2 regions of the Shewanella sp. FDAARGOS_354 genome follow, and region 1 is predicted to be linked to the other one. Evidence: predicted binding sites of a transcription regulator. Region 1 holds the regulator's gene; the other holds the start of a gene.
The links. The regulator MetJ, encoded in region 1, represses methionine synthesis genes. The targets are predictions, from matches to a motif close to TAGACGTCTAGACGTCTA.
Positions count from the first base shown of each region.

Region 2: the regulator MetJ is predicted to act here: its motif matches at 14,118-14,135, upstream of metE (5-methyltetrahydropteroyltriglutamate--homocysteine S-methyltransferase).

Region 1 covers NZ_CP022089.2:4,297,697-4,313,853, reverse strand. Annotated here, with positions in the region: gene CEQ32_RS19455 (methyl-accepting chemotaxis protein) at 1-941, shown strand, start outside; gene metF (methylenetetrahydrofolate reductase) at 1,032-1,925, opposite strand; gene CEQ32_RS19445 (bifunctional aspartate kinase/homoserine dehydrogenase II) at 2,174-4,567, opposite strand; gene metB (cystathionine gamma-synthase) at 4,579-5,742, opposite strand; gene metJ (met regulon transcriptional regulator MetJ) at 5,965-6,279, shown strand; gene CEQ32_RS19430 (sulfite exporter TauE/SafE family protein) at 6,387-7,130, shown strand; gene nrfD (NrfD/PsrC family molybdoenzyme membrane anchor subunit) at 7,305-8,249, opposite strand; gene CEQ32_RS19420 (4Fe-4S dicluster domain-containing protein) at 8,252-8,818, opposite strand; gene phsA (thiosulfate reductase PhsA) at 8,831-11,113, opposite strand; gene CEQ32_RS19410 (pentapeptide repeat-containing protein) at 11,602-12,228, opposite strand; gene CEQ32_RS19400 (phosphoribosylaminoimidazolesuccinocarboxamide synthase) at 12,931-14,034, shown strand; gene CEQ32_RS19395 (hypothetical protein) at 14,390-14,995, opposite strand; gene CEQ32_RS19385 (class I SAM-dependent DNA methyltransferase) at 15,614-16,157, opposite strand, start outside.
Region 2 covers NZ_CP022089.2:2,736,221-2,752,377, forward strand. Annotated here, with positions in the region: gene CEQ32_RS12335 (hypothetical protein) at 1-47, shown strand, start outside; gene CEQ32_RS12340 (hypothetical protein) at 513-905, opposite strand; gene CEQ32_RS12345 (hypothetical protein) at 1,290-1,916, opposite strand; gene CEQ32_RS12350 (DUF342 domain-containing protein) at 3,005-4,696, shown strand; gene CEQ32_RS12355 (DUF4144 domain-containing protein) at 4,945-5,322, shown strand; gene CEQ32_RS12360 (site-2 protease family protein) at 5,528-6,652, shown strand; gene CEQ32_RS12365 (efflux transporter outer membrane subunit) at 6,731-8,176, opposite strand; gene CEQ32_RS12370 (MacB family efflux pump subunit) at 8,181-10,151, opposite strand; gene CEQ32_RS12375 (efflux RND transporter periplasmic adaptor subunit) at 10,154-11,365, opposite strand; gene metE (5-methyltetrahydropteroyltriglutamate--homocysteine S-methyltransferase) at 11,737-14,007, opposite strand; gene CEQ32_RS12385 (LysR family transcriptional regulator) at 14,208-15,113, shown strand; gene CEQ32_RS12390 (HDOD domain-containing protein) at 15,173-15,901, opposite strand.

The sequences.
Region 1 (16,157 bases):
GTGAAGGCGATTTAACCCGCCGGATTGAAGTGAAGAGCAAAGACGAAATCGCGCAGCTTGCACTTGCCTTTAACCGCTTTGCCGAAAAGATCCACGCCACCGTTGCTCAAGTATCAGACTCCACCAGCTTACTGGCGACATCGGCCGAAGAAATGTCTGCCATTACCCATGAAACTCAGCAAATGGCAAAACGGCAACACCTCGAGACCGAACAAGTCGCCACCGCCATGAATGAAATGGCGGCAACAGTACAAGAAGTTGCCCACAATGCGACTGATGCCGCCGACGCAGCAACCCACGCCAGCGAGTCAACTGAACATGGTAAGTTGCTGGTTGAAAAGGTCATTTCGACTATAAGTCTGCTGGCGGATGAAATAGCCCATGCCGCCACGGCCATCAACGAACTTGAGCGTAATACCGCGCAGATTGACTCGGTATTAGTCGTTATCCGTAATATTGCCGATCAAACCAATTTGCTCGCCCTCAATGCCGCCATTGAGGCCGCCCGTGCGGGTGAACAAGGCCGTGGTTTTGCGGTGGTGGCAGATGAAGTACGTACGCTCGCCAGCCGTACTCAAGCTTCAACCAGCGAAATTCAGCAGATGATTGAAGCCTTGCAACAGAGTGCCAAATCCACCGTCAGTACCATGAATACCAGTACCGCCACCACGCAAAACTGTGTTTCGTTGGTGCACGAGGCGGGGGAAGCGCTCGAAGCCATTACCCAGGCCGTATCCACCATTAGTCAAATGAACATTCAAATCGCTAGCGCTGCCAACGAGCAATGTGCTGTGTCGGCAGAAATCAATAAAAACGTCAATAATATTAATGATATTACGACCAATGCCACCGAGAGTGCCGAGCAAACGGCTCGGGCGGGAGACGAGTTAGCACAGTTGTCGATGCGCTTAACCACACTTCTCGCTCAGTTTAGGATTTAGGATTTAGGATTTAGGATTTAGGATTTAGGATTTAGGATTCAAGCAAAACAAAACGCCGCTAAATAGCGGCGTTTTTTTATGCTGTTAACGTTATACCGCCTTTGGGCGAACCCCTAAGGTATGGCAAATCGCATAGGTCAATTCCGCACGGTTTAAGGTGTAGAAGTGGAAATCCTTCACCCCTTCGCGGGACAACACTTTCACCATATCAATCGCCACGTTAGCGCCCACCAGCTGACGGGTTCCGGCATCATTTTCAAGGCCATCGAACTGCTTATGTAACCAGCTTGGTAAGCTCACATTGGTCATGCCCGCAAAACGCTTTAACTGGGTAAAGTTAGTCACGGGTAAAATACCGGGTACGATTTCGACATCAATCCCCGCCGCAACACAGCGGTCGCGAAAACGCAGGTAAGATTCCACATCGAAGAAAAACTGGGTAATAGCACGGCTCGCACCGGCGTCGATTTTACGCTTAAGGTTAATCAAATCCGCCTGAGCGTTAGCCGCATCTGGGTGCACTTCTGGGTAAGCGGCGACCGAAATATCAAAGTCGGCCACTGAACGCAGCAGGCGCACTAGATCCACCGCAAAGCGAGTCGGTTTTGGGCTGCCCGCAGGCAAGTCGCCACGCAGCGCCACTATGTCGCGAATACCCGATTTCCAGTAATGCTTTGCCAGATCTAACAGCTCTTCATCACTCGCATCCACTAAGGTTAAATGCGGCGCAGCAACTAGGTTGGTTTCTTGTTGAATACGTTCAATCACGCCGTGGGTACGGTCACGCACGCCCGAGTTTGCCCCATAGGTCACAGACACAAACTTAGGATTCAGCGGCTCTAAACGACGAATAGAGTTCCACAGGATCTGTTCCATTTCGGGGGTTGATGGCGGGAAAAACTCAAAAGAAACATTAATATCGCCATTAAGTTCAGACAAACTTTGGTTTAGCGAATGTGAATGTTGTGCGTGATGAAAAGCCATGTGTATTTCCTCAACCGCCCGAGTGCGACACTTATCGCGACTGGTACGACTATTAATGCAGTAGTTTAATCCATACGGACGTTTGGACGTCTATATGTCCATATACTAGAGAAACTGGCTGTTAAGTCAAGCCAAAAAATCCCCCTTTTTGGCATTTTCTTATCCCTCGTTGATCACCTTGATTTTAGTCCTTATCTTCGCCAATAAAAAAGGACTCAAATGAGTCCTTTAAGCTTTTGAATTTAAATCTATTCTTGCAGCAGATCGCGGCAGATCTGTGTTAGATCCGATTGTACAGCTGCTGCCGTCACTTCGCGGCCCGCACCCGGTCCTCGGATAATCAAAGGATTACCTTGATAGAAGGCTGAGCGGATCACAAACACATTATCTCCGGGCGTCAGGTTGGCGTAGGGGTGGCTCGCATCAATCCACTGTAATCCCACCTCGGCTTTAAGGACTGCGCCGCTATTATCCAAAGAGGCGACATATCTCAGCACTTTGTTTTGTTCCGCTGCTGCGCCATATTGCTGCAATAATTCATCATCTAGCTCACCGATACGGGCAAGGAATTGCTCCAACGGAATATCCGCTAAATGGGCAGGTACTAGGGAGCGCAGCTCAATATCCTCAAGCTCGATTTCTAGGCCGATTTCACGGGCTAAAATCAGCAACTTGCGCTGCATATCGCGGCCAGAAAGATCGTCCCGAGGATCGGGTTCGGTAATCCCTAAACCACGTGCTTCAATCACTAATTCCGAGAAGGGTTTACTGGTATCGTAATTCTCAAATAACCAACACAGGGTGCCAGAGAAAATCCCGCCCACGGCTTCAACGCTATCACCACTGTTACGCAGATCGTTTAAGGCGTGCTGAATAGGTAAACCCGCGCCGCAGCTGGCGTTATAGCGCCAGAATAAACGGCGATAACCGAGTTGTTCTTTAAGCTCGCGATAAAAAGGCAGCGGGCCAGAACCCGCGAGTTTGTTCGCGCTGACCATATGGATGCCGCGCTCGAAAAATTCTGGATATTGCAGGGTTAAACTGGCACTGGCGCTGATATCTAATGCAATCAGTTCGTCACAGTTAAGTTGTTCTAATTGTTCAAATAGATGCTCGTACTGCCAAGGAGTCGCTTCTGTATCAAATTCCTGCTGCCAGCTTTCCAGATCCACCCCCGTAGACTTAATCAGGGCTTTACTGGAAGTCACCAGACCGACTAACTCGACTTGCGCTTCAAGCTCTTGATTTAACGAGGGAGAAACTGACTTAAACAGCTTCACCCACGCCTCGCCAATATTGCCCACACCCAGCAGCAATACGCCAATACGTTTACGCGGGCCAGCGCAGCGGCGATGCACTTTTTGCGTCAGCAGATTAACCTGCGACTGTGGCACTAAGGTCACCAGGCTTAAGTCACCACTGAACAAGGGCTTAGCATCGCGACTCAGTAAACGGGCAAAGCTGCGGCGATAATGCTCGGCATCGGCACTCACCAACGCCACTAAACCGAGTTCGGTATTAATTTGCAGATCTTTAATGCCGAGGGCTTCGGCCTGCGCATCCAATAATTTTTGTACTTGTTTTTGGTTTTCAGCGGTATAGGCAAGCTCAAGCCGTTGATGCGCCGATACCCAATGGGCCAGTGGCGTTAATCCCGCCGCCACCAATTGCTCGAGCAGACTAGCGACATCACCCGCAATCTTAAAGCCAAATAACACCACAGCATTTAGATTGGTCACCACGGGCGCACTCGCTGAGGAACTGTGCGGCGCAATCAGGGTAAAGTCGGTATGGGAGGCGTAGCTTGAACGCACAGCCAAACTCACCTCTGTGTTAAACAATGGCTGCAAGGTGCGTGAATGCAACACGGGTGAGCCTAAACGTGCCAAGCGGTCCGCTTCAGCAAGGGACATGCTCTTGAGTAATTTCGCATCGTTGATTTTGTTTGGATCAGCGTTAAAGACCCCTTCAACGTCGGTCCAAATGGTCACGCGCTCAATGTCGGCAAGGCTAGCAATTAAGCTGGCGCTAAAGTCAGAGCCATTGCGACCCAATAGCAAGGTATCACCGCGCTCGTTGGCGCAGATAAAACCGGTGATCACTAGGCGCTCGTTAGGGTGTGCGGCCAGTAAGGCTTGTACTTTAGCGCGGGATTCTTGCACACGGATTTGCGGCACGGCGGCCTCATCTGCCACTAAAATCGAGCAGGCATCCACATGGCTTGCGGCCACGCCCGATTCACGCAGCAGCGCTGCCATCAGGCGCGCCGACCAACGCTCACCAAAACTCACCACATGGTTAATTTGGTAATCGTTGCGTACATCTAAAGATAATAGACTGATTAACTGAGCTTTATCCGTGGTTAAACGTTCGCGTAAATCCCGCGCTTGCTCGTTAGATAATAATTGCTCAATCAAGCCTTGCTGATAGCTGATAAGGACTTGTAATTCTTCTTGCCATAATTGGTTGCTATCGCGCAGGGACAATAATTTATATAAAAAGTTAGTGGTTTTACCCGCGGCAGACACCACCACTAGATCATCACTATGGCCATGGGTTAACAGAATATGGGCGACTCGGCGGTAACAATCGGCATCGGCTAAGCTGGAACCACCAAATTTATGTAAGTGACAACGTGCCATCTATTATTCCTCTACTGACAAGCCGCTACGGCGGCCAATCCTGCTTGAATATCTGCAACTAAGTCGTCGGCATCTTCAATACCAACCGACAAACGTAATAGGGTGTCTTTAATGCCAGCTTCAAAACGCGCCTGCGGCTCCATCGCCCTGTGGGTCATGGTCGCGGGCACGGCTACGAGACTCTCAACGCCACCTAAACTCTCAGCCACGCTGAATAAACTTAACGCATCTAAAAAGGCGACCACTTCGGCCTCGCCGCCCTTAAGCTCAAAACTCAGCATAGCGCCAAAACCTTTTTGTTGCTTGGCGGCAATGGCATGGCCGGGATGATCCGCAAGACCTGGGTAATACACTTTACTCACGACGGGGCTGTTACTCAGTAACTCCACAATCCGCTCGGCATTACTTTGGTGCTCACGAATGCGCACAGCTAAAGTACGCAGGCCGCGCAGGGTTTGATAACTGTCAAAGGCAGAACCGGTTAAGCCTAAGGTGTTCGACCACCAATGTAAGGTCTCACCGAGTTGAGGGTCTTTGGCGATCACCGCGCCGCCCACCACATCGCTATGGCCATTAATGTATTTAGTGGTGGAGTGGATAACGATATCGGCGCCGAGCAATAGCGGTTGCTGCAAAATCGGCGAGAGGAAAGTGTTGTCCACTATCACTAACGCACCTACGGCGTGGCTTGCCTTGGCAATAGCTTCGATATCAACCACCCGCAGTAATGGGTTGGATGGGGTTTCAATCCACACCATTTTAGGCTGCTGGGCAATCGCTTGCTCAAGTGCTTGGCTGTCGGTTTGATCGACCACCAGCAGTTTAAATTGGCCTTTTTTCGCGAGGTTGGTGAATAAACGGTAAGAGCCACCGTAGCAATCGTGGGGCACCACCAGTAAATCATCTGGGCCCAGTAAAGTGGTCACTAAGGTAATGGCGGCCATGCCAGTGCAGGTCACCACACCGGTTGCGCCTTTTTCCAGCTTAGCTAAGGCATCGCCTAAGATGCTGCGGGTAGGATTGCCGGAACGGCTGTAATCAAATTCGCGAGGATTTTTATGACCATCGAAGGCGTAATTCGTCGACAGGTAAATTGGCGGCACCACGGCGCCATATTGAGTATCGCTTTCGATACCCTGACGCACTGCCAATGTGGCTAATTGACGCTCGGTCACTAATTTGCCTGCGGTCATCGGGAACTCCTAAGTTCGCAAAGAGATGTCTGGACGTCTAAATGTACCTAAGCCCAGTGGCATCGTCAATAGGCGTTAAGACGCTTAGACGTCTAAACATAAAGAAATCTGTTTGCAATCGCTAAGAAATAGTAGCAATAATTTGACTGTAATCTGTAAGGGTTTAAAATCTGCCCCGAATTTAGCGTTATAACAGGTGAGTCAATGACTGAATGGAATGGGGAATACATCAGCCCCTATGCTGAACATGGCAAGAAGAATGAACAAGTAAAGAAAATTACTGTGTCTATTCCGCTCAAAGTGCTAAAAGTCCTCACGGATGAACGTACGCGTCGTCAGGTCAACAACCTGCGCCACGCAACGAATAGCGAACTGTTGTGCGAAGCATTTTTGCATGCCTACACCGGCCAGCCTCTGCCTGATGATGCCGATCTGTCGAAAGAGTGCCCAGACAGCATCCCCGCTGAAGCGAAGCGGTTGATGGACGAAATGGGGATCGAGTGGGAAGACATGGAATAACGCTTAAGCGTCCATAATCCTGCCGTAACTAATTATTAGGGATCGTTAATGCTCATCAGGCGTGGTGGGTTAAAGTAACGATCCCTATTTTGTTTTGATGGAATCCTATGTTCTCCTTGATCGATCCACAAACGCTTGCCATCGCGTCTGTGATTGTGTTTTTAGGTGCCCTCACCCAGAGTCTAATTGGGTTTGGCTTAGCCGTGGTCGCCAGCCCGCTGCTGTATATCGTCGATCCCCAATTAGTGCCTGCCCCCGTGATTGTGATGGGATTTTCCATCGCGCTACTCACCCTATTGCGTGAACGCGGCCATTTAGAATTCAATGGCTTGCAATACGCGCTCATCGGTCGAGTGCCCGGTGGCTTTATCGGTGCTAGCCTATTACTGTTTGCGCCGCAGCCGATTCTTGGTCTGGCGATTGCCGCGATTGTGACGGTTGCCGTGGTGCTCAGTTTGTATAAATTCAGCCTGCCGGTGAACAAAGCGACGCTATTTGGCGCGGGAATCGTCTCGGGGATCTTTGGCAATATCGCCGCCATTGGTGGCCCTCCGATGGCGATTTTATTGGCGGGTAAGGATGCTTCGCAGTTTCGCGCGGCGTTATCGGCCTTCTTTATCTTTAGTTCGACCATTGCCTTGGCGATTCTTGGGGTGACGGGCCTACTCGAAATCAAGCACTTTTGGCTGTCGCTAATGCTATTGCCCTCGGTCTTTTTAGGCTATCTCGTGGCGGGCAAACTGGTGGGAAATGTGGATAAACATAAGACCAAGATGGCGACCTTAGCCCTCTGCGCTATCAGCGCCTTAGTGCTCACGGTCAAATCAGTGATTGAGTTATTACCGCAATAACCTCCTGCCAATTGCAGTCAATCGCAGCCATAAAAAAGCACCGTTTAACGGTGCTTTTTGCTTGCAGGGATGCGTGTTGTAACCCATTTGAGTATCACTTAATCGCATTAAAGTAATACTCATATTTGTTGCGCTAGTTTGAATGCCATGGGTTAGAGCATTCGCTAACATCACTTAGCTCAGGTAACTTTGGCCCGCATACACAATAAAGTGTCTTAGCGCGAGCACGCCGGTTAAACTGGCACAGGCCACCATAATCATTGCGCCCTTAGTGTGGCGAGTCGCTGCGGGAAGCAGCATAAACAGCAATGGCACACCAAAGCCAATCCCCACGACACCAATCCAGAATACGCTTGCCCACACGCCAGAGGTGAGTGATGCCAGCGCCGCAGCCGCCGCACCGCCCTTAAAGTACAAGGCGCAGAACAACATAAACAGGAACATGATTTCGATGGCCATCACTGGCAGCTCTAAGCCATGCATTTTAGCTAAGGTCTTGTCGTGGCTATCGGTTTTGAACATCACCAGCGCCAGCACCGCATTGGCCGCCGCACCCGCTGATAAACCAGATACCAAGAACAGTGCAGGCAATACCGCAGTATTTAGCATCGGATAGGCATTCATCGCCGAGATTAAGAAGCCAGTGTAAGCGCCCACACCAATGGCGAGGACAAACAATAGCACTTCAATCAGCTTTCTAAAGGGCATCAGCAGCTTAGCGATAGGCGCGAGGAAACCTAAGCCCCACTTGGGCAAATCGTCACGCAGTACTAAAATCGCGTAGGCAAATGCCAAGGGTGAGTAAGCCAGCAGCGCTAATACCCCAATCGCCATAACGGACTGGAAGTTGTAGTTAATTAAAATCAACCAGAAGTGGAAAGGCTTAGTTAAATCAAACACTAAACAAGCTAAGCCTAAGCTGATTGCCACAGGGCCAATAATCGCCGCGGCCTTGAGGATATTGCTCTCAACTTGTGTTTGTTCTTGATTGAACCAACGCAAACCAATGCCAATCAGCAAACTTCCGGCGGATAAACCCGCCATAAACAAATACACGGCGATGACCCAGTGCCAAGTGACGGGATCATATTGCGCCATATCGCCCCAAGTATTGTTCATAATCAAATCCCCCCTCTTTTGGTAGGAACGCGATATACCCTAGGTTTAGTGCCTAAATGGGTCTTATCTTGGTAAGTGATCTTAGTGTTGAGCAGTGTGGCCACTTCACTTTGTGGATCGTTAGCATCGCCAAACACCAAGGCATCGGTCGGGCACACAGTCACACAGGCAGGCTCTTCACCCCGGGCCAAACGCGTGTCCTTACAGAAATTACACTTGTCAGCCACTTTGGTTTCGGGATTCATAAAACGCACTTTGTAGGGACACGCCGCCACGCAGTACATACAACCCACACACTTGTCGCCGTGGATGGAGACAATGCCATCTTCGCCCACATAGGCCGCGCCCGTTGGACACACCTTCACACAGGGCGCATCTTCACATTGCTGACACGACACTCTGTGGTACTTAAAGTGCAGATGAGGCATTTCGCCATAAGGCCCTTCGACTCTCACCTGCAAACGGGTCACCCCTTCTGGTACGCCGTTTTCACTGCGGCAAGCCACGTTACAGGCTTGGCAGCCGATGCACTTGTTCTCATCGTGCACCATCACATATCTTTTCGTCATTTGAGCCTCCAATTAGCGTTTTGCCAGCGTGACGCCAGTGGTGTGTACCGTCATGCCACACACAGATGCGGTAACGTGGGGCAGTAAGTTTCCGCAGTGGATACCTTTGCCTGTCGCTCTAACCAACTCTTTGTTTTTAGAGCCAAAGCCCATATAAGCAAACACGGTATCGGGGCGAATGCCCGGGGTGACTAACGCATGACCTTCCTCTGTACCTACGCTGCTGGTTAAGCGGATAGGGTCGCCATTGCTGATACCTAATTTGCTCGCGGTATCTGGGTGAACCCATACAGCGTTATCCGACATCAAATTTGCCAGCATGGGCACATTGTGGGTCGCGCCATTGGTATGCACCGCCACCTTACCTTGGATAAAGTAGAGTTCATTTGGCTTTTTAAGCTGCACTTCGCGGAATTTAATGACGCCGCGTCCTGGCGCCATGGCTTCAACCTTGGCGGAGGTCAATTCAATCTTGCCGCTTGGGGTTTTAAAGCTGAGTAAACTGCCGTAGGTGCCGTCTTCATCCGCAGGTTTGGCATTGGCATAGGCCTTGGTAAATTCGGCGACCATTTTAGGTTCACGCAACATAATCGGCTTACCGAAGCTGACAAAACCTTCGTCTTTGATCCGGCGCAGCAGCTCTGTGTCGCGGTTTACCTGCAATAGTTGCAGGGTCTCCATGTTTTCCCATGGATAGAATTCACTCAACCCTAGCTTATGGCCGATATCTTTAAAGATTTGCCATGAAGGACGAGTATCACCTAAGGTTTCGACTACCCGTTGGCGCACATAGTAGGCAGGGTTTTTACCGGACTTGTCAGCGATTTCCTCATCGCGCTCAAGGTAGGTAGACTCAGGTAGAATCACGTCGGCATAGGCCGCGGTTTCACTGATATACACATCGCACACTGCAACAAAGTCGAGCTTTTTCAAGGCTTCGACCACACGCGCTCTGTCGGTCATGGTTTGCATTGGGTTAGTACGGGACATCACCCAGCCATGTAACTGATAAGGCACCGCGCTTAAGGTCGCATCGAGGACGGTTTGATAAACCCCGCCCGCTGACCACATCATGGCGTACTGTTCTTCCACTTGGTCGATACGTTTTGCCTCAGGCTTTGGCATATCTTTTACGCCGGGCTTACCCAGCACGGGGGCCACATTTTCACCGGCGAGCTTGTTATAATCGCCAGGCTTTTGACCCAGGTAGATCCCGCCCTTACGCTCGATGTTACCAATCAAGATGTTGGCAGCGTAAAGCGCGCGGCGCATTTCAAACTCTTCGGTGGTAAAGGTGGCTCTGTGACCAAAATCCACCACCGCATGGGGCGCTTTAGCCGCATATTCACGGGCAATACGGCGAATATCTTTGGCGGGCACATCGGAGATCGTTTCGGCCCACTCAGGGGTATAGGCTTTTACTTCGGCGGCAAAGGTGTCAAAGCCTTCGACATAACGCTCAACAAAGGCCTTGTCGTAAAGATTTTCTTCAATCAAGACATGACATAACGCTAAAGCGACCGCTACGTCGGTGCCGGGACGGATTGCATACCACTCATCGGCTTTGTCGGCGACGATAGAGAATCTTGGCTCAAACACCACCAACTTAGCGCCTTTATCCATTTGCGCTGCCATCATGCCACGGGTTTCGGACATGTTGATGCCTTCGTACAGGTTATGGCCGAAGTTAATGATGTATTTTGAGTTACTTAAATCGCGTTTCACCTTAGTGCCAAACATGGCCTTGGCGGCAATTTCATAACCACCTGGGCAAGTAGATGCATGGGTAAAGGTATTTGGGCTGCCAAACGCTGTGGCGAGATGGAATAAGTGTTTTTCTTGCGAACCGGATTTAGAGGAAAACGCCACCGCCTCAGGGCCGTGAGCTTGCTTGATTTTAGTAAGATTATCGGCAATCAGTTGATAGGCTTCATCCCAACTGATTTCCGCCCATTTACCCTCGCCACGCTCGCCAACCCGTTTTAGCGGTTTAACAATCCGCTGTGGATCGTACAGCAAACTATGGCCAGCACCACCACGGGCACAGACTTTACCGCCAAAAGCTTTAGCTGCCTTGTTACCGCTAATGAAGACGTTTTTACCTTCAATCACCCGCGCTGAAATCGGGCAGCGGGTTGAACACATCTCACAGATACTGGCAATTTCTTTGCCCATGCCCTTTAGCTGCTTACTCTCTAATGCCGCTAAGCTGCCCGGCAATAAGCTAGCTAATGCACATGTTGCACCGCTGGCCCCTGCGCCCTTTAAAAAGGTTCGCCTATTAAGCTCAATCATGGTTACCTCCATCACACTCATCCACCCTTATGCACCAATTGGCACACGCAAACTTAGGCTTTGGGTCACCACTGCGGTGAAACACTAAATTTGCTCACAGGTTTTTAGTTATTAATGCCAATGCCCTAAGACGCGCTGGCATTTTGCTGTTCCAGAGTGATTGTTATCCCGAAAGAGGTAGGCGGCTATTGTGGTAAACCACATAGGCAAGTTTGGTGTGATCTATGGCAACTAAAAGTTAAAATTGTTCTAAAAATTCGTGAATAAGATCAATAGTGTTGATTGGCCATATCGATGCGTACGCTTGAGGTGTTTTTACAATACGCACCACAATAAAAAGTTATCAAAAAACCTAAAAGCAATTTTAAAAACAATAAGTTAAAAAGTGATACCGCGATATCGCTGTCACAATAAACCCGTTCATTTAAAAGGATAAAATGCCAGCACCTATTAGCGCGAACAGGTGCTGATATGAGGTTGGTATAAGGTCAATCCACCAAGGTAATATCTAAGCCATTTAATAGCCGAATCGCTTCATCGCGGCTAAACTTGGCACCTTTAATTTTGTTGTTAAAAATATCAATGTCGTAATCGGTTGCCTCGGAGAAATCCGCCTCCATTAACTCGGTACGGCCAAATAAGCTGTGGCGAAAATCGCTGTAACTAAAGTTAGCGCGATTAAACTTGCCCTCACGAAAATCTACATCCTGCGCCTTACAGCCCTCAAGTACCATTTCATCGAGCTTAAGGCCCATAAAAGAGCAGTCGTTTAAGATGCAGGTTCTAAAGCTAAAAGGTGCCGCAAAGGATAATCTCGGCCAAGCGGCACGGGTCCAGTCTATGCCGACCAACTTACATTCTTCAAAACTCACACCGTTAAATTGGCTTAAGGGCACCTTGAGCAGGCTTAAATTACAACCCACAAAGCGGCACTCGATAAACTTGCAGTTACGGAATGTGCTGTCGCTAAATTGGCAATCGTGGAACTCGCATTCTTCAAACTCAAGGTCCTGCCACTGGGTTTGGCATTCGGCTAAGGCGATAAATTGCTTCGAGAAAAAATACCGCCCTTCGGAGGCGGCGCGCGCCATCATCGGCGTTTTGGGTTCAGTCATCTACTACCTCGATATGTTTTATTTATGCCTTATGTTAGGGTCTGATGGGCAAACTGTGTTTTTCAATTCACAAAAAATAGGTGTTAACACAAAAAGCCACGCGGTATGGGGGCTTAGGCACTCGCTTTATTCAGGCCATCAATATTACCCCGATTTACTGAGCTAACTGCATGCCTATATTGGGATTAATGTCATTCTAAGGCTTAGTGAGTCACACTTTAAACTCAACTTCCCGGCTCCTCGGCTCAGGGTTTATGGGAAGTATTTTCTGCTGCCACATTGATCCCATCCCAATTTACACCGACACGCCGCACAGATGTGCATAAATAGCCGTGGAAAATTTTGCGAATAAAGGTAAAATGGCGCCACTTTTCGCGGCTGTCTAACAAGGTTCTCTCGGATTAATGGTTAGCCTTTTCGAGCAAAATGGCACGGGGGTTCCCCGCTTGAGCAGACCAGTATTACTCTGGCGCCAACCTTGCTCTGCGTTTCATTTTCACCCCATATCTAGACAAACGTTATTCTCCCCATCGCCCGAAAATCCACTATTCGCTTTACGCTTAACCTTCACCAAGGCTTTACGCAAACTGAGCAATAAGCTATTGGTCAATAATAAAAAGGTGGCTAAGCATCTTATGCTTAAGCACACCGCAACGAATAAAAAACTCGTCCCTACACTCTCTATCCAAAGGAATACTCGTCATGAGTCTTGCTGATTCCGTATTAGCCGTAAACAACGATTTGCCCATCCGCACCGATAGCCCAGTTCATAGCGGCAAGGTACGTAGCGTTTACTGGCTAACCGACGCCGACAGCCGCCGTTTAATCAAAACCAAGGGCTACAATGTGCCCGAAGATACGCCGCTTGCCATTATGGTAATTAGCGATCGCATCTCCGCCTTCGACTGCATCTTCCACGGTGAAGGCGGATTAAAAGGCATCCCAGGTAAAGGCGCGGCATTAAATGCCATTTCTAATCATTGGTTTAAGCTATTTGCCGAAAATGGTTTAGCCGACAGCCATATTTTAGATATTCCGCATCCCTTCGTTTGGATAGTCCAAAAAGCCCGCCCAATTAAAGTTGAAGCCATTTGCCGCCAATACATTACCGGCTCCATGTGGCGCGCCTACTCCAAGGGCGAGCGCGTATTCTGCGGTATCACCCTGCCAGAAGGCTTAGAGAAAGATCAAAAACTGCCAGATTTGCTGATCACCCCTTCGACCAAAGGCATTTTAACTGGGATCCCCGGTGTACCCGCGCAGGATGATGTGAACATCAGCCGCAGCGATATCGAAGCCAACTACCAAGCCTTTGGTTTTGAAAAGGTAGAAGATATCGACCTGTACGAGAAGCTGTTAAAAGATGGCTTTAAGGTGATCTCAAAGGCACTGGCCGACCTTGACCAAGTATTTGTGGATACCAAGTTCGAGTTTGGTTATGTGACCGATAAAAACGGCAACTCAAAACTGATCTATATGGATGAAGTGGGCACCCCCGATTCATCTCGCATTTGGGACGGCGCCGCCTACCGCGATGGTAAAATCCTTGAAAACTCTAAGGAAGGTTTCCGTCAGTTCCTGTTAAATCATTTCCCAGATCCGGATATTCTGCTCAACAAGGACAGAATGCCAGAGCGCGAAGCCCTCGCCCGCGATAATGCCCTGCCATTAGAGGCGATGATGCAAGTGTCACGCACTTACACCGGCATTGCCGAGAAGGTGACCGGCGCAGCAATTCCGCTGCCAGCCAATCCTAAGGCAGATATTATTAAGATCCTACGGGAAGAGTATGATCTGATTGTTTAATCAGATTTCGATGAGGTAGGGAGTTTTCCCTTAACCCCAGAATGTAGAAAAGGCGCTTAGGCGCCTTTTTAGTTTGAGTCATTTAAACACTTAACCAATACAATACGGATAATTAAGCACTGTCATTCCAGTGACACGCCGTGAACTCATCCATGAGGGCTCGACGACGGCATCCATGCCGTCAACGGTCACTTACATGCCAATGCTTAATTCAACCAACTCTTCAGTAATCTGTATGCCTTTTCACAAGCATACACTTTGCAAATTTAACAATGGGTGGCTAGTTAACTTATATCTGAACAAAATAGTACATTGGCCTTGCTAAACTCGAGGGGACCATATATGTCCCATCTTTTCATGCATATTCACCTACACCTGATTGTTCTTGAATGACTTTTAACTGTTTAAGTTGAGTACCATCAAATTTTACGAATTCAAGAGCTTCAACTAAAGCAGTTACTGCGATTCCTATTATTTGGTTTCTATATACAGAAACCATTGATAAGTCTGGTCTATGCCCAAGGGAAATCGCATCACCTACTGTGTGATCTCTTATCAAAGCTTCAAGATTTCCATGTGCACTGCGGCAGAGGTGAACGTAAAATCCCGAATACAAATTATGCTCACCCACTAATTTGAATTTTTCCCAGATCTTCAGGCTATCATCCTTAACGGTTTTACCTGCCATTTTAACTTTGAAGATTTCAAACGATTTGTTCATATTTTCAACGTGGGTGAAGCTAAGCTTTGTACACATTAAGTCGATATATGACTCTAAAGCACTGCGCATTATTATGGGCACTGAAGCAACTCTATCCCTTTTACAAAGCTCGTAAGCATCTGAACATAACTCTGTCACACGAATAGCTAGCAACAACACATATTTCTGTTGCAAGTCATAATGCTCAATCTTAGAAAATGCTTCAAATTGCAGACGACTAATTTCTAACCATTTATCCATGGACTATCTATCCTACATGTCATAAGCGTGATTACTACTTATAGTTTGGTTCCCAAATTAGTGTAACTAAAACAGTAAATCCGACTCGACTAGAAATATCCAAACTTTTGATGACCTAGATTTTTGGGGTTTAGGTGGTTTCAGCGTCTTACATTAGACACTGTTGGTCAATCAGGTCATGCTAGTTTAGGAAGATAGAACATGCATAACTCTTTTGGAGTTTAGCGCCAACGCCGAGTTCACAGAAGTGCACCTCCCCTCGGAGTTGCCGCAGGGCATTTGCGGTCGTTGCGTGAGCGAGGCATGGATGCCGAGATAGCGTCAGTCGAATCAGGGACGAGCGTCTGACGCGATAGCATTAGAACGCTTAATGCCCAAGGGGCTTTCAACTCCGTTAGGGGCGTCTTGGCTGATGTGAAAACAATAGGCAAGGAGGATAGGACGAGCAGTCCTCCTTGGTCGGGTGTGGGGTGAAGCCCCACGACTTTGACTTTGACTTTGACTTTGACTTTGACTTTGATTTAGCTTTCTAACAGAACTGATGAAACTTAAGCAATTTGATGTGCTAGCACGAACGTAAGGACTAACATCCCAAGTTGTCACACCTTCAACCCAAGGTTAAATCTTCACACAGACAAACAGCGCATTACCTGAGCTTAAATCCCATGGGACGATTTTTTCATAATCGTGTTCAAAGATATGCACTTCAAAATATGGCGCGAGTAACGCTTGCAGCTCCGCAAAACTGGTGGCGACCATAGTGTGTTGGTCTTGCCATAATTCAGTTTGATGCAGCGCAATCTCGGCATCGGCGTCTACATCAGTGAGTTGAGTAAAAGGCTGCTGACGCTTTGCAATGCTTAGATTTAACGACTGGTTTTCACCTTGACCACTGTAATGCCAGCCAGATTCAAAGGCAAAATGGTGCCCCTCAAACTCGGCAAAATGCTTAATCGATAAGCGGTTATCAATGCGGTGCTTATCAACCGAGTTAAAACAAAATATCCCACCGTCATTCAGGGCACTGTGCACACTGGCGATACAACTTTTAAGGCGCTCTATGTCCGCACTGTAATGGATGGAATATAAAAAACAGGTAATTAAATCAACTGGCTGCTCAAGATAAAAGGCGGTCATATCTTGCAGATTAAACTGGGCCTCA
Region 2 (16,157 bases), 1.6 Mb from region 1:
AAGAACCCAGATTTGAGCTGACTCATGGGGGTGTAATACAAGAATAGCGAAGGGGTAATCAAATGCTAACCATAGAATTTTTAATCCCACGATTTAATCCTAACCCCACAAATTGAAGCAAAGCACCTAGCTTACTTTGCCCAAAGTTAGATGACTCTAAGCTTTTAAGCCCACATCTGGATAGAAACCTTATCCCCTTATGACAAATTTGGACACCCAGCCTTAATGGCGCTGCAGTTAACCTCCGAATGGTGTAAAATTTGGACAGTCTCATGCTTAATCGCACAAAAAATTGAAGACACAGCATTAATCGCGCTAATAACAAACACTTCCCAAGCACTATGGGATGTGGTCTCGTCTGAAATGCTCCATTTTTAAGTGATTAGCGCAATTTATTGCCTCAGATTCTGTCCCTGCGACTTTTGATGGTTATTTTTAAACAATGTTAACTTTTACAAGTTGTAGACAAATGTAAGTACATTATATTTTTGATTTAAAATGGGTGACCTGATTTATTCCCCCATATTTTCCATTGATTTTTGTAGAAAGATTAGCATCGATTGTTGGGTATCAATTGCTATATCGTAACGCTTAGAGTTCAATAACTTATAAGCTGGGCTACTTACTAACTCAATAAGCAATTCAAGTTCCTCTTTGGAAAACTGCCTTTTATATATGTTTGCTTTCATGATTCTGTAATCTTCAGATTGAAGAGATTGGATAAGGAAGCTACGAATTTTTTTCATCTCTGCTTCACCTCCATCAGTTTGCATCTGAAAATAGGGTATCATACTATCCACTAAGGCCTCTTTATCTGAAGAACTGCTAAGATCTTCAAACTTTAATGCAAGCTGCATATGTGTATCATTAGCCAGAGCTTTGAAAGTAAATGCTAATAAAAACAATAGCAAAAAACAACTAATCGCCCTTGAAGTACGACACTTCGTAGTGTGCCTGATATAATAGAACAGATTCGACAAAGGCAGACTCATTACACGATGAAACTTGAAAAAATCATCCATATATCAATACCTTAAAATTATAAACTTTACCAATCCATAGATTGTGGTTTAGCTCTTTCAAATTTTAACATTCAGAATAAAACTTGTTAATAAAAACCCCTTTGATTTTACACTTTATCTTCCGAATCGCTTCGGGCCTTGAATACAAGTAAAAAATCAAAACTAAACATTACCAAAGTAGCTAAAACCCACCTTAAAATGATGCCCAATGAAAATTTGAAATAGCGTCAATGGGTACACTCCACCAATCCCCAATAACGATGGTGGTTATATCTCCTTTAACCCACTTTTAAAGTGATTATATAGCTTTTGCACCATTGGATCAGAGGCTGCTGATAAATATTTAATAAAAGCCTCGGGTGAGGAAAACATTTCGTCCAAGGTTGCTGAGTAACCGGGCGCGGGAGGCATAGGTATTGCGTTATAAGACCAAACAATTTCACCTTTTTCGTTTAATAATTGGCCGGAAATGTTGAATAAAGCGTTGAACTCATCAGAAAATCCGTGCTTCATACCTAGAACAACTACATTAAGTGTAAGCACAAGCTTATTAGGTGAGTCTTGTTTGAAAACTATTGGTAATTTATCCGATTGAACTTTACTTTTGAACTGGCTGCGAACCAACTCATTAAGACTAATATTATTCCGTTCCATGTATTCAAGAGCGAACTCTTTAACACCTTTCCCATCCCCAGCCGAAGTTGCAATACCAACTCCAACAAACTGCACATCAACAGTACTAACAGAATACAACATCAAATTATTATCTGGATAAGACTCCAGGTTTACAGTCTTAAGACTATTAAACACTTCTGGCTTTAACTTTACAGTTGGCACTGACGAGCAACCTGTAACGATCAGAACAATCAACGGTACAATAACTTTAAAATTCAATTGAACTCTCCCAATAGATGAAATACTAAGCTAATAAGAAAAATTGAATAAACTAAACTCTAAAAATGCAACTAAATTATTCAATTTATTCCTAGTCAGCTATCTGTTAACCTGCGCATATATCTTCAATAAGTATAAATTTATTAATTACACTTCGAATTGGACACTGCATTTTTTACCTATAGTTTCCAATTAGTTCTTCTTTTTACATCCAAAATCCCAAAGTCATCAGACTTCAACTATGTCACATTAATTCGTGGAGCCTGCACTAAATACAGGGAAAGCTTTAAATTCGTTCTTAATTTGTAAGTTACTGTCGATTAATCGCAACTCCAAGCAGAAAAAATCGTAAGTTAGTGCGAGATATTCGATATGAGAGCAATACTCTCTATCTTTTCGCGTACAAGTCACCCTCAGTAAAGCACCGTCTTGCTCGTATTTATGAGTGTGTTGCGGATAAGTAATTCAGCAATCACAAAACATTAACATCATTATTTTACGGTTTCAATCTTCTTACTGGAGAAATACAGTAAGAAGTAACAACAAGCCACATCTTATTTATCCACACAAAAAAATAAATTTAATCAAAATATTGCAAACATCAAAAAGGCTCAACTCTCTGAACACCTTTTGCATACAGCCATATAGGGGAGTATCTGTTAACAGAGACAAATAGGGCGGTGAACAAGTTCTGCAGTCACTTAATTTGCTTAGCTTTCAAAGAACAATTTCATCGTTTTGTGAACGCTATCAAATGCAGTAAGCGCTAAATTATTAAGGGTTTTGCTACATCGGCTTCATCCCTAACATATCCTAGGGCGTTGTAAAGTTTATTTTTTTGTTAACATCATAACCAAGCCGATTAATACTCGTGCTATTCTTTGGCTAAAAAACCAGAGATTACACTAGATTAACTATCGTTAATCAAATAAAAAATCTATTGATAAATCAACCAATAGACCATGACAACAAAAACACAACATTTACATTTTTTCGCGCCGAAAAGGCTTCTTTGCGCAAAGTTTCTACTGTTATACTCGCGTTAGCCGATAAAACAATAATAAAACAAACGAGTAAGGAAGCGCTCTATGTTGGCCCCTGAACTCCTCGAGTTAAGCAGTGACAAAAGCAAGGCGGAATTACGCCTGATCCCCAAAGAGCATGGCCCCATCACCCGTGATGATGTGATGCGCCTGTTATCGCTCCCAGAGTTTTGCTCACTGTATCCACTTGATCAGGCCATCGATAAAGTGGTGGCGCAAACTAACTCTCTGTACCATCAAGAAGATGGTAAATTTGAACTGTTTTCCGTACTGGCTGAACGCCGAGATGGTAGCGTTAAGATTGAAATCAGCCCAGATAAAATGCTCGCCACCATGACCCTAACCGCCCCTTGTGGAGGTAAAGCGGTCGACTTACCTGAAATTCTTACTGAACTTAAAAAAAATAATGTTTGCATGGGCTTAAGCAAACTTAAAATCCAAACCTTGCTGCAAAAAATCACCAAGCTCAAACCCGGCGATAGCTGTCAAAGTGAAATCGCCCAAGGCAAGCACCCAGTAAACGGCCAAAATGCCGTGCTAGAGCGTAAGGTTTCGCTGGCCCGTGAGCGCTTACTCCAGCCGCAGGAGCGCGAAGATGGTACTGTGGATATGCGTAATCTTGGCTCCATGATAATGGTCAAGCCTAACGATATTTTGATGATCAAACACCCAGGGACCGAAGGCTCTCCCGGTTATAACATTAAAGGAGAAGTCCTTAAGCAAAAGCCTGGCAAGGATCTGCCTTTACTCGCAGGAACAGGTACCAGCATCCATCCGAATGATCCCAACAAACTCATCGCCACTGTAGCAGGGCAACCCGTTGAAACCCGCACAGGCATGAATGTTGATGATGTTTTACAGCTAAAAGATGTCGATATCAGCACGGGCCATGTCACCTTTAAAGGCAGTATTTTAATCACAGGTGATGTACACGAAGGCATGATAGTGAAAAGCTCCGGTGATATTACTGTGATGGGCTTTGTCGATTCAGCGACCCTTGAGGCAGAAGGCGATATTACCGTTAGTAAAGGCGTCATTGGTCGGCAAATTCGCGTCAATGAGTTTTCGACTAACCTCACTGCTCAAGGGCAAATCAGCGCCCAGTTTGTGCAATATTCCCAATTAACTGCAAAGGGGAATATTCTGATCACTAAGCAATTACTTCATAGTCATACCAAAACAGCAGGAACCCTGACAATAAGTGACACTAGCGGTCGCCGCGGCGATTTAACTGGTGGCGTCGCCCATGCTGAAAAAGGACTCATTGCCGTTGCCATTGGTGCCACTGCGGGGACAAAAACAGAAGTCTTTTGTGCAATGGAGCAAGGCGAGCTCAAGCAAAACCTCAAACAGCTGGAGGAAAGTGTCCAATCAATGGTAATAGCCACCCTCGATATTGAAGCTCGCCTAAAAAGACTTCCCCCAAAATCCGAATGGCAAAATGATCCCGTGATGATTGAGCAGATTAAGATGATGCTCGATGAGAAGAACCGAATTTTAAACGAGCGCACCCGTGAAGAGCTCGAATTTGATAGCCTAAAACAGGAAGTGGAAAGTTATTTCGATAAGTATCACATCGATGTGATTAAGCATGTATTCCTCAATGTCGAATTTCATATTGGCCAAGCTAATCATAGAACGACCCGCGAACATGGCACTTGCTCCATCACCAATCTTAATCAAGAGATTAACTTTGATTACAATGCCAAACCTAAAGCACAAGCGGCAGCCAGTTAAATAACGTTCAAAGCGTTTTACTAAGGGCGCACATGTCATTCAACGTGGCGCGCCCCTTAGGGCTACTGCCTCAATCATAGCCCCCTCATTGTTATCCACGAGTGAATCCTCACCCAAGAACATTTCAATGGCTTTCTTCTTTGACCTAGTCGGTGGCATACTGCCTACGATTCCCCATGTAAACGCCAGCGTTGGGGGATAAGGATAAATGTGATAGGTTGAAGTAGAACATGGCCCCAGGAATACACATGACTCAAGTAAAAATGGCTGATATTCAATGGCCTGCAGTAGTTAAGCTGACTCAAAATGATGAACTCCTTTATCTTGGCCATCAACGTGATTGGTTAGAACTCGCCTGCCTTTACCAGCATCAATTTATCGATACGGACCTGTTACTCGACAGCTTAGGTAACCAATATTTGATCCGCGCCACCCCAACCACTATTCATGAAGATCCTATTGGTGAGCTACCTAACCTGCTAAAACAAGAGCACAAATTGCCCCTCACCGATTTTATTAAATGGGTACAAAAACATGCCAATGCCGTAGGCCAATGCTGTGTGGCCAAATTAGCGTTTACAACATTCGCCCAAGGGATGGAAATCGTCCATAGCTTAGATGACTAAGCAGAAGCAAAGTAAAATCTGATAGGATTCACAGTCTTCAACGAGATGATCCAAAAAGCTAATATCCTCAACCACATTTAGCAGGCATAATTTATCACGAACGGCCCAGCCCGTTATGTCCAAAGCGATTGGTCTGCATACTTTGCCTTAAAGTGCCAAATCAACGCTGGACATCATTCGGATACACCAACAAACGGAACCTAAATTGGAACTACTTAAGATTGACTGCTTAGGCAAATCACTGCGTTTGGAAGGCTCCCTCGCAGGTTGGCAACAACTCTTTTGGGACAATACCTTAGTCTCACAAAAAGCCGCTTCAGTGGATAATGGCGGCCTTAAAGTCCATGAATTTGAACTCACTCAACAGCATAGCCAATTGGCCAGCGAGCATGGCGAAGCGCAAGTTCTTGAGCATAAAATCCTTGTGCGACTTGAAACTGATGTGGTTTGGCAGCCCTTTAGATTCGACTATCGACTGCTTATTGATGAAGAAGTGATTGCCCAAGGCACTCGTACCGAAAAAGATATCGAACGCCAAACCCCTGAAATCCCAGTGACTACACCACAAAAATTTAGCTTTGTTGGTTTAGCGTCCCTTGGATTTAAGCTACTCAAAAGCGCTAAGGTCATCAAAGTGGTACTCGCGGGCGCGAGTGTGGCGGCCTACTCTTGGTTGTTTTCATTCCAATTTGCCTTGGCACTTATCGCCTGTTTGGTATTCCACGAGTACGGCCATATTCGCGCGATGAAGTATTTTGGGATGAAAACCAAAGGAATTTACCTCATCCCCTTTATGGGGGGACTCGCCCTCAGCGATGAAAAGATTAACACCCGCTGGCAGGATGTGGTCATCTCGATTATGGGGCCAACCTTCGGCCTATTGATGTCGGTAGGCTCACTTATCGCTTACCACATGACGGACAATGTCTTCTTTGCAGGGCTTGCGGCCTTTAACGCGCTACTTAACCTGTTTAATTTATTGCCAATTTTACCCCTCGATGGTGGCCATATTTTAAAAAGCATTAGCTTCTCGATGAACAGCATTATGGGGTTAATTGCCTGTGTGATTGGCGCCGCCTTTGGGGTGTATATCAGCTACACCTTGGGCCTTGCCCTGCTCGGTTTCCTATTGCTTATCGGTAGCTTAGAGATAGTGTTCGAGTGGCGTACTCGTCATCAAAGCCACCTGTTGCCGCTAGACAGATATGGGCAGATATTCTCAACCATTTGGTACTTAGTGACCGTTGCCGCCCTCGTTGGGATTATCTGGCACTTAGCAGGCACGGGCGATGATATGTTAAGCCTGCCACTCCAGATCCTGCGCAGCTAAACGCAATCGTCTGATCCACATAATAAAAAACCGCGATTGCTTAAGGCATCGCGGTTTTTTTATTTATGAATGATTCAATTAGTTATCCGCTAATGGCGGCGCGATATCGCTCCCACCTAAGGCTTGGTAGAGTGTCGCTTGGGCCGTTAATTGGTTATAGCGATTCTCCAGCAATGCGGCCTCGGCGCTGCGGCGATTCTCCTGCGCATCGATCCAATTTTGAATGCCGATAGCACCATGGCGATATTGGCTCTCATAAATGGCTTCGGCCTGGGCGGCGGCGCTAAATTGCAGCTCAAGCTTCTCACCTTGGTAAGCGTATTGCTGCTTGGCCGAGATGGCGTTATCCACATCCTCGAAGGCGCTGTAGAGGGTTTTACGATAGCTGACGATGGCAGATTGATAGTCGATATCGGCAATATCATTGTTGATTTGCATTTGATTCCATTGCAAAAAAGGCAGCACTAAGCCCGCACCTAAACTCCCCACGGGATTACGCAATAGCTCTTTTAGCTCTGAGGTCGACTCCCCTACGCTGCCAGTCAAACTCAAGCTTGGGAAGTAACTGGCGTAGGTCGCATCCTTACTGGCCAGCGCCGAGCGCAATTGATACAGGGCCGCCTTCACATCGGGACGACGGCCAACCAAGTCGGCGGGAATACCGACACCAACCTCAGGCACCGCATTGTCCGGCAATTGCTTGATCTCAACCGCCACTTGCCCCGGGGCGCGATTGAGTAAGATTGCCAGAGCATTTTCAGCTTCAACCAACTGTTGCAGCAGTTGACTGTGGGAGGCCTCTTGCCCCGCTAAACTGCGTTGGGATTCGAGCACATTCAGCTCTGTGACGGCACCCGAGGCATATTGGCGCTGGGTTAACGCCAACGTTTGCCGACTGTGTTCAATACTCTTATTGCTCAGTTCAATCCGTTGATGCAGATAACCAATCTGCCAATAGAGCGAAGCCGTCGTCGCGACGAGACTCTGCGCCGTGCTCTCCCTATCTTCGAGACTTGCCAGCGCCGTCCATTGGGCTTGGTCGATATTGGCCGACACTTTGCCCCAGAGATCCACCTCATAGCTTACCGACAGGTTCGCCTGAAATGCCTTGCTCGAACTACCGCCATCCAGTGGTTTATTCACAGACGCCGTATTATTGGAGCTGAGCTGTGGATACAAATCATCCCGCGCTAACCCCGCCTGTAAACGCGCCTTTTGCAAGGTCAAAGTCGCAAGAGTCAAATCATTATTGCTGCTAAGCACTTGGCTAATCAACTGATTTAATTCGGGTTGATTAAACTTATGCCACCAAGGGTCGAGACTCACTTGGCCATTCACAGGGTCATTCACTTGGGTATGCTGCCACTGCTCTGGCACCTGCAAAGCAGGCGGCTCAAAGTCGGAGCGCATCAGCGCGCCACAGCCTGACAGCAGTGCGATGCTGATGGCAATCACACTGACCTTGAGCGATAAACCGACACGGCAGTTTAATTTGTTTTGATGCGTTAAAACTTGATCATTCATTGCGTTACTCTCTTGCTAGTGCATCAACTGGGTCTAAACGCGCCGCATTGCGAGCGGGGAGGAAGCCAAACAACACCCCGATTAAGGTGGAGCAGGCGAAGGCGGCAACAATAGAAGTCGTCGAATAAATCATCTGGAAACTGCCTCCCGCTTGGGCAAACACCACGCCAATCAAATAGGCCAAGGCCACCCCAAGCGCGCCGCCGCACAGACAAACCAACACGGCCTCAATTAAAAACTGCCGCAGAATATCGCTCTGGCGCGCCCCAACCGCCATGCGCACGCCAATCTCGCGGGTACGTTCGGTCACCGACACCAACATGATATTCATCACCCCAATACCACCCACCACGAGGGAAATCACCGCAATGGCCGAGATTAATAGCGTCATGGTCGCGGTGGTTTTCTCGATATTCTGGCGAATGGTATCCGTGTTAATGGTAAAGAAATCTTGGGTGCCGTGGCGCATCTTCAGCAGGCTAATAATGCCCTGCTCCGCCGCATTGCTCGGTACGGATTCATCGAGCCTAACAGTAATGCCATCAAGGTATTTCTTGCCCACCATCCGGCCTGATACCGTGGTATAAGGCACCCACACATTGAGGGCATCACTGTTACCAAAGGCGCTTTCCTTAGGCTGAGTGACACCAATAATCCGCACCGGCAAATCCCCGAGGAAGATGACTTCCCCGATGGCAGAGCCCATGACGCCGCTACTGTTAGGGAACAGCTGTTTACGGGTGTTCTCGTCGATCACCGCATCCTGCGCTAACGCATTAACACTGTCATCATCCCAAAACTGCCCTTGGGCGAGCTCATAGCCTCTAACCCGGAAGAACTCTGGACCCACACCATTCACAGTCGCCGTCACCGCCTTATTGCCATAACGCACCGTCGCACTCGAACCAATGCTCGGGGTGACGCTATCGACATAGGGTAAGTTTTTCAGTGCATTAGCATCGCTTGCAGTCAAAGTTCGTACCTTTGCCGAGCGCCTATCACCAAAGCCTGAGCCGGGGCGAATGTCTATGGTATTGGTGCCCATCGAACTAATGCTCTTTAAGATTTCCCGCTGCGAGCCTTCACCCAGCGCCACCACAGACACGACTGAAGCGATACCGATAATAATGCCGAGCATAGTTAAAAAGGTGCGCAATCTATGGGTCGACATCGCCAGCAGCGCCATTTTCAGGGCTTCGGCATATCTGTCCCATGCCGCCACGCGGGCGCGCACCTTCGTCTTGGCGGGGATCACTTCAGTCTTAGGCGCAGCAGCAACGTTTGAGGCGGGATTAGGCTCATCGCTGATAATCACCCCGTCCTTAATCTCAATAATACGGTCGGCATGCTGCGCCACATGCATATCGTGGGTGACGATGATAATAGTGTGTCCTTCGCGGTGCAGTTCCTGTAATAACCGCATCATTTCTTCGCCGCTGTGACTATCTAAAGCGCCCGTCGGTTCGTCGGCAAGGATCACATCACCGCCATTCATCAGCGCCCGCGCAACACTCACCCTCTGCTGTTGGCCACCACTGAGCTGATTCGGCTTATGATCGAGACGCTCACCTAAACCCAAGCGCGACAATAAGTGCTCAGCGCGCTGTCTACGTTCAAGGCGATCTTTACCCGCATACACGGCGGGCACTTCGACGTTACCGACGGCATTAAGATCGCCAAGCAAATGATATCGCTGAAAAATAAAGCCAAAATGCTCACGTCTCAGCTTTGCGAGTTCATCCACATCCATCTGCGAGGTATCTTGGCCATCGATAAAGTACGCGCCCTTTGAGGGTTTATCTAAACAGCCCAAGATATTCATCAAGGTCGACTTACCCGAACCCGAGGCGCCGACAATCGCCACCATCTCACCCCGGGCGATGGAAAGATTAACATCTTTGAGTACAGTCAGTTGTTGCTCACCCGCCTGAAAACTGCGGTAGCAAGCTGACACTTCCAGTAATGGCTTAGTCACGCTTAAAACCTCATTGGTGGGCCACGGAACTTCATGGTCGAACCATCGGCGGGCATTCCGAGCACCACTTGGTCGCCTTCGTTCAGGCCAGACAGGATTTCGGCATTGATTTTGTTATTAATACCAACAGTTACATCCACATATTGCACTTGGTTATTCACCAATACAGGCACTTGATATTGCGGCCCACGGGACTTGCCTTCCGCTGGCGGAGCCGCTTTATCCCTTGGTTTTACCCTCAGCACTTGCGATGGTACTAACAGCGCATCATCAGACTTGGCAAGCACAATCGAAATCTGCGCCGTCATGCCAATGCGTAGGGTACGGTCGGGGTTTTCGACATCGAACAGGCCATGGTAATAAATGGCGTCTGAATCGCTCGAGCTCATATTGCTATCGTCACCATCCATTGAGGTCGGGCCAGGCTCAATCGCCCTTAAGGTGCCGCGATAGGGATGGTTAGGTCTGCCAAGAATAGTGAAATACACTGGCTGTCCGGGGCGCACATTGACGATATCGGCTTCGGAGATCTGCGCCTTGACCGTCATGGTATCGAGCTGCGCCATCTCGACTATGGTTGGTGTGGTTTGATTGGCGTTAACGGTTTGACCCACTTCGACCGCAGAGTAAACGACGGTGCCATCCATAGGCGCAGTGATCTTGGTATAACCTAAATCGATTCTGGCACTGTCGACATTAATCTCAGCCTGTTGTTTTTGCGCTTCTAACTGCTCAAGCTCGGCTTGATACACCGTGAGCGTGGCTTCGGCGGCTTCAAAGTCTGCGCGGGAGCTGGCCTTATCGGCGAGCATTTGCTGCTGACGGGTATATTCGAGTTTTGCCTGACGAATTTGCGCCTGCTTAGCACGATACTGGGCATTGATGTTTTTAAGGGATGCCAGCGCATTTTGCAGGTTGTTTTGCTGGGCAAGACTGTCGATTTGCGCGATAAGATCGCCCTTTTTCACCTCTTGGCCTAGCTCCACAGGCAAACTCAGAATTTGCCCTGAGACCTGCGCGCCCACACTCACCAGCTTGGAGGCCTGCAACATGCCGTTGGCGAGCACCGAGTTTTCAATATCGCCGCGTCTAACGGGTTCAGTCACATAGCTTGGAGCCGCCTCGGGTTTATGTAGCAGAAAATAAGCGCCGCCCCCAAGGAGGATGAGGCCGCTTAGGATCAATATCAATTTACGCTTTGAGGATTTTTTCATCTGAATCTAGGTGTCCATCAATGCCAATGGGCGCAAGCGTGTATCTTGCGGGAAGAAAAATAGTGCTGTCAGTATATAGAGTTAGCTAAGCACAGTAGACGAAGGAAGTGTCGATATCAGGTAAAGATTTGCAAATATCTGTGTAGAAGTTTGCGCCCTAGACCTTTAAATATACGGATAAAACGTTGAACCATATAAATCCATGTTACTTGAGATTATCTGCATACCTCAAACTAAAGGGTCATGGCGTGAAACGCTGATTTTTATAAGCGAAGGTCTGTTCAAACAACCAATAGCAAAACAGGGATACCTTAGGTATCCCTGTTGTTTACGCTATGCCAAAGAGGCATTCATTGCAGATTTTACAGTGCTTAGCCAAGGCGGCGACGTAGTTCACGGGTCGCATCGACCATGTTTTTCAGCGCGGGTTCTACTTCAGCCCAAGTGCGTGTCTTAAGGCCGCAGTCGGGGTTAACCCAGAGTTGGCGCACTGGCACTTTTTGCGCCGCTTTTTCGATAAGGTGCACCATGGCCTCAACACTTGGCGTATTTGGCGAGTGGATATCGTAAACGCCTGGGCCAATTTCATTTGGATATTCAAAATCTTCAAAGGCGTTGAGCAGCTCCATGCGTGAACGCGAGGTCTCGATGGTGATGACGTCCGCATCCATGGCGGCAATGGCCGCAATCGTGTCATTAAACTCGCTGTAGCACATATGGGTGTGGATTTGGGTTTCATCCACCACACCCGCCGCACTTAGTTTAAAGGCATTCACCGCCCAATCTAAGTAAGCCTGCCACTCGCTTTGCTTTAATGGCAGACCTTCGCGGAAGGCTGGCTCATCAATTTGAATAATGCCAATACCTGCATTTTGTAAATCCACCACTTCATCACGAATTGCCAGCGCCAATTGGGTGGCAATGGTATCGCGGCTGATATCTTCACGGGCAAACGACCAATGTAGAATCGTCACCGGGCCCGTTAGCATGCCTTTGACGGGTTTGTCCGTCAGGCTTTGGGCAAATACAGCCCAATCAACCGTCATGGCTTTCGGGCGACTCACATCACCATAAATCAATGGCGGCTTAACGCAGCGAGAACCATAACTCTGTACCCAACCATTTTTGGTAAAGCCCACACCTTCGAGCTGCTCACCGAAGTATTCGACCATGTCGTTACGCTCGGCCTCACCGTGTACCAGCACATCGATACCGAGTTTAAGCTGGCGGTCGATGGTATCGCGGGTTACTTGCTGCAACTGCTCAGTATATTGGGCATCGCTTAGCTCACCCTTGCGCCAGCGACTACGTAGTCCGCGGATTGCTGGTGTTTGTGGGAACGAGCCAATCGTGGTCGTTGGCAACAATGGCAAACGGTACTTACGCTGCTGCACCGCTTGGCGCTCAGTAAATTCGCTCACACGTTCATAGTCGGCTGGGGTCAGCGCAGCAACACGGGCGATCACTTTAGCATCCGCCGCCTGTGCTTTAGCCTCACGGCGTGCCAAACAGGTGTTAACTATCTCTTTGGCCGCGACAGACTCAGGGGCCTGCAACAATTGGCGCACATTAGCCAGTTCCAACAGCTTTTGCTTAGCAAATGCGAGCTGCTGACGTAGCGCCGGCGTGAGCGTTGTCTCTACCTCTAAATCCACAGGGCTGTGCAGCAGTGAACAGGAGGTGCCAATCCATAAACGCTGGCCTAAGTCTCGGGCAACACCGCCGATACGCTCAACAATCAGGTCAACCTCTGCCGCCCACACGTTACGGCCATTAACTACGCCAGCTGACAGAATTTGATCTGGTCTTAAGGCATTGGCAAACAAGGCCAATTGTTCAGGGGCAGTCACTAAATCGAAGTGCAAACCCGCCACTGGCAGCGCGGAAACCAGCGTCTGATGATGACTGATACTGCCATAGTAGCTGGTGAGTAAAATCTTCACTTGAGCCGTTTTAAGCGCTTGATAAGCTTGGCTAATCGCTGCTTGCCAATCATGAGTTAATTCGAGTGCTAGAATCGGCTCTTCAAGTTGCACCCAAGTCACGCCCTGCGCAGCAAAACGCGCAAGAATGTCGGCATAGGCCTTTAACAGATTTGGCAATAGGCTGAGTTTATCGAAATCCTGACCCACAGTTTTTGCCAGATACAAGTAACTCACGGGGCCTAACAGCACCGGCTTGGCTTGATAACCTAAGGACTGCGCCTCGGCCACTTCATCAAAAAACTGCTCATAGGCGATAGAGAACTCTTGGTCTTGCTTAAGCTCTGGCACTAAGTAGTGATAGTTAGTGTTGAAATACTTAGTCATTTCCGAGGCTGGCGCATCGGTGCCAGTTGGCGCACGGCCACGGGCAACGCGGAATAAGGTATCAAGATCGATAGCACCCTCACCACGGTGGCGATCGGGGATAGCGTTTAAGGTCGCACTCAGGGTTAACACTTGATCGTAAAAGGCAAAATCCCCTACAGGTACTTGCTCTATCCCTGCGGCCACTTGCCATTGCCAATGGGTGCGGCGTAACTCCCTAGCCACCTCATGCAGCTCGGCTTGAGTGCTCTCACCACGCCAGTATTTTTCAAGGGCAAACTTTAATTCACGACGACGCCCGATACGGGGAAAACCTAGACTGTTTAATTGCATACCATATCTTCCTTTATTTGAGATAAGCCATATTCGGCACTTGCACCCAGCTGATGGTGTTTTCTTGGCAACTTTTCGCACTTAAGCCAAGATAAATCACAATGGGCGTCTGGACGTCTAGAAGTTTATTGTGATAGTCTCTATGCCAGCAACCGAATTGATTTCAAGCACAACATGAGCGAAATTCACTTGGAGTGATCATGATCGAACTAAGACATCTGCGAACCTTAATGGCCCTGAAGGAAAGTGGCAGCTTGGCGGGCGCAGCCAAAAAACGTTTTGTCACTCAATCGGCTCTCTCCCATCAAATTAAGGAGTTAGAGCAACGAATTAACTCGCCCATTTTTGTGCGTAAGAGCAAACCGCTCTCCTTTACTCAGGAAGGTGCACGCCTGTTGCACCTCGCCGAAGAGATCCTGCCTAAGGTATTGGAGACGGAAACCGATCTCAAAAATGGGCTGGAAACTGAAACCAATCAGCTCAGAGTCGGCATTGAATGCCACAGCTGTTTTCGCTGGCTAATGCCGGTGATGGAGCAGTTTAGGCAAGATCATCCCCAAGCCGAGTTAGATCTTTCCAGCCGTCATCTATTCGACTCGCTCAATGCCCTAGAAATGGGCGAACTGGATATAGTGCTGACCTCAGATCCCGTGCCAGGTCACTCGCTCGCCTATCAGCATTTGTTTGATTTTGAAGTGAAGTTAGTGGTTTCTAAGGATCATCCCTTAGCGAAAGAAGCCTATGTTACGCCCAAGCAATTGGCGCGCTTGCCGATAATCAGTTATCCGGTGCCACTGGCGCGTTTAGATATTTACCGTCACTTTTTAGAACCCGCGGGTATAGAAGCCGGCGAGCAAAAGACCTGCGATTTGACCATGATGTTATTGCAGCGCATCGCCTGTAAGGACGGTATCGCCGCCTTACCAAATTGGTCTATCAATGAGGGACATGGTTTGAGTTTAGCTTCAGTCAAACTGGGTCAAGAAGGCTTAAAACGCCCGCTATTTGGGGCTTATCGCCGCCACAGCGCGAACTCGGCCTTAGTGCAAAACTGGCTGCAACTAGTAGCAAGCGAAGGCTTAGCCCGCCAGCAAAAAACCAATTAAGCGTTGAAATGTTTAACAAAAAAGCCTGCTATTGCAGGCTTTGTTTTTATGAGCGGTGCTTAGAGCGGATTAAGCAATAAACCACGCATTGACAATACTCGGCGCAGAATTAACCCGGGGGAATTTTGATTACGGGTCTGGCGCAGATTGTGGGCGATCATAAACTCTTGGCGCAGATCTTGGTCAAGATCTAAGGCTTCAAAGGCTTCGATGGTTAAAGTTTGTTGCTGATTATCGATCAAAGACTTAATCACACTTAGCGGGAAAGATTGCTCAGAGCTGGCATTCAAATAAGCAAATGCGGTTAAAGCAATAATCTGGCCGAACACACTAAACAGCGCCAAAGTTTGCACCTCATCGGGGTCGATATCGACATCCGGCATATCAACTAAGCTGTCAACCGCATCAGTTGCTATATTTTCCGTGAGTTTCCAATAACCTTGAACCAACTTCTTATAGGGTTGAGGCAATTCATCGAGGCGTTCTTTCAAATAAAATGTAAAGGCATAACGGTAAATATTAACTTGGCCCAAACGAATTAAGGCATCTTTTAAAGAGCGAGACTTAGGGCTAACCACACCAGAAGCTTGCGCCGAATTACTGCGCATCAACATATGGGCCGCTAACGCGGGATCACTCGAAATAATATCGATCACATTACGAATATCGCCTTCGGCAAGAATGGCCTTTTTCAGTGGAATTAAGATCCCACGGCGGCCAATGACTTGCTCTTCATTCGCTATGATGGCTCTCACTTGAGTAAAAACCTGTTGCTCAAGATCTGTCATAGGACACTTTACACCTGTTAATTAGCTATAAGATGATTCGAATACCGCTCACATCATACCCAAACTACAAAGAATTTCAGCACTAAGTCGTAGAATAATTGCGTTAACCGTAAAGATGATGTGCTTTATAGTATAAGCAACGACTTAGCCTATATTACACCCGTAGAGATTATTTTTCTCTGCACCCAACAGCAGAAATAACAAAGCCAGACAGAGTCTGGCTTAAAAAGGTACTAAATCACTTAATTATCAGGGT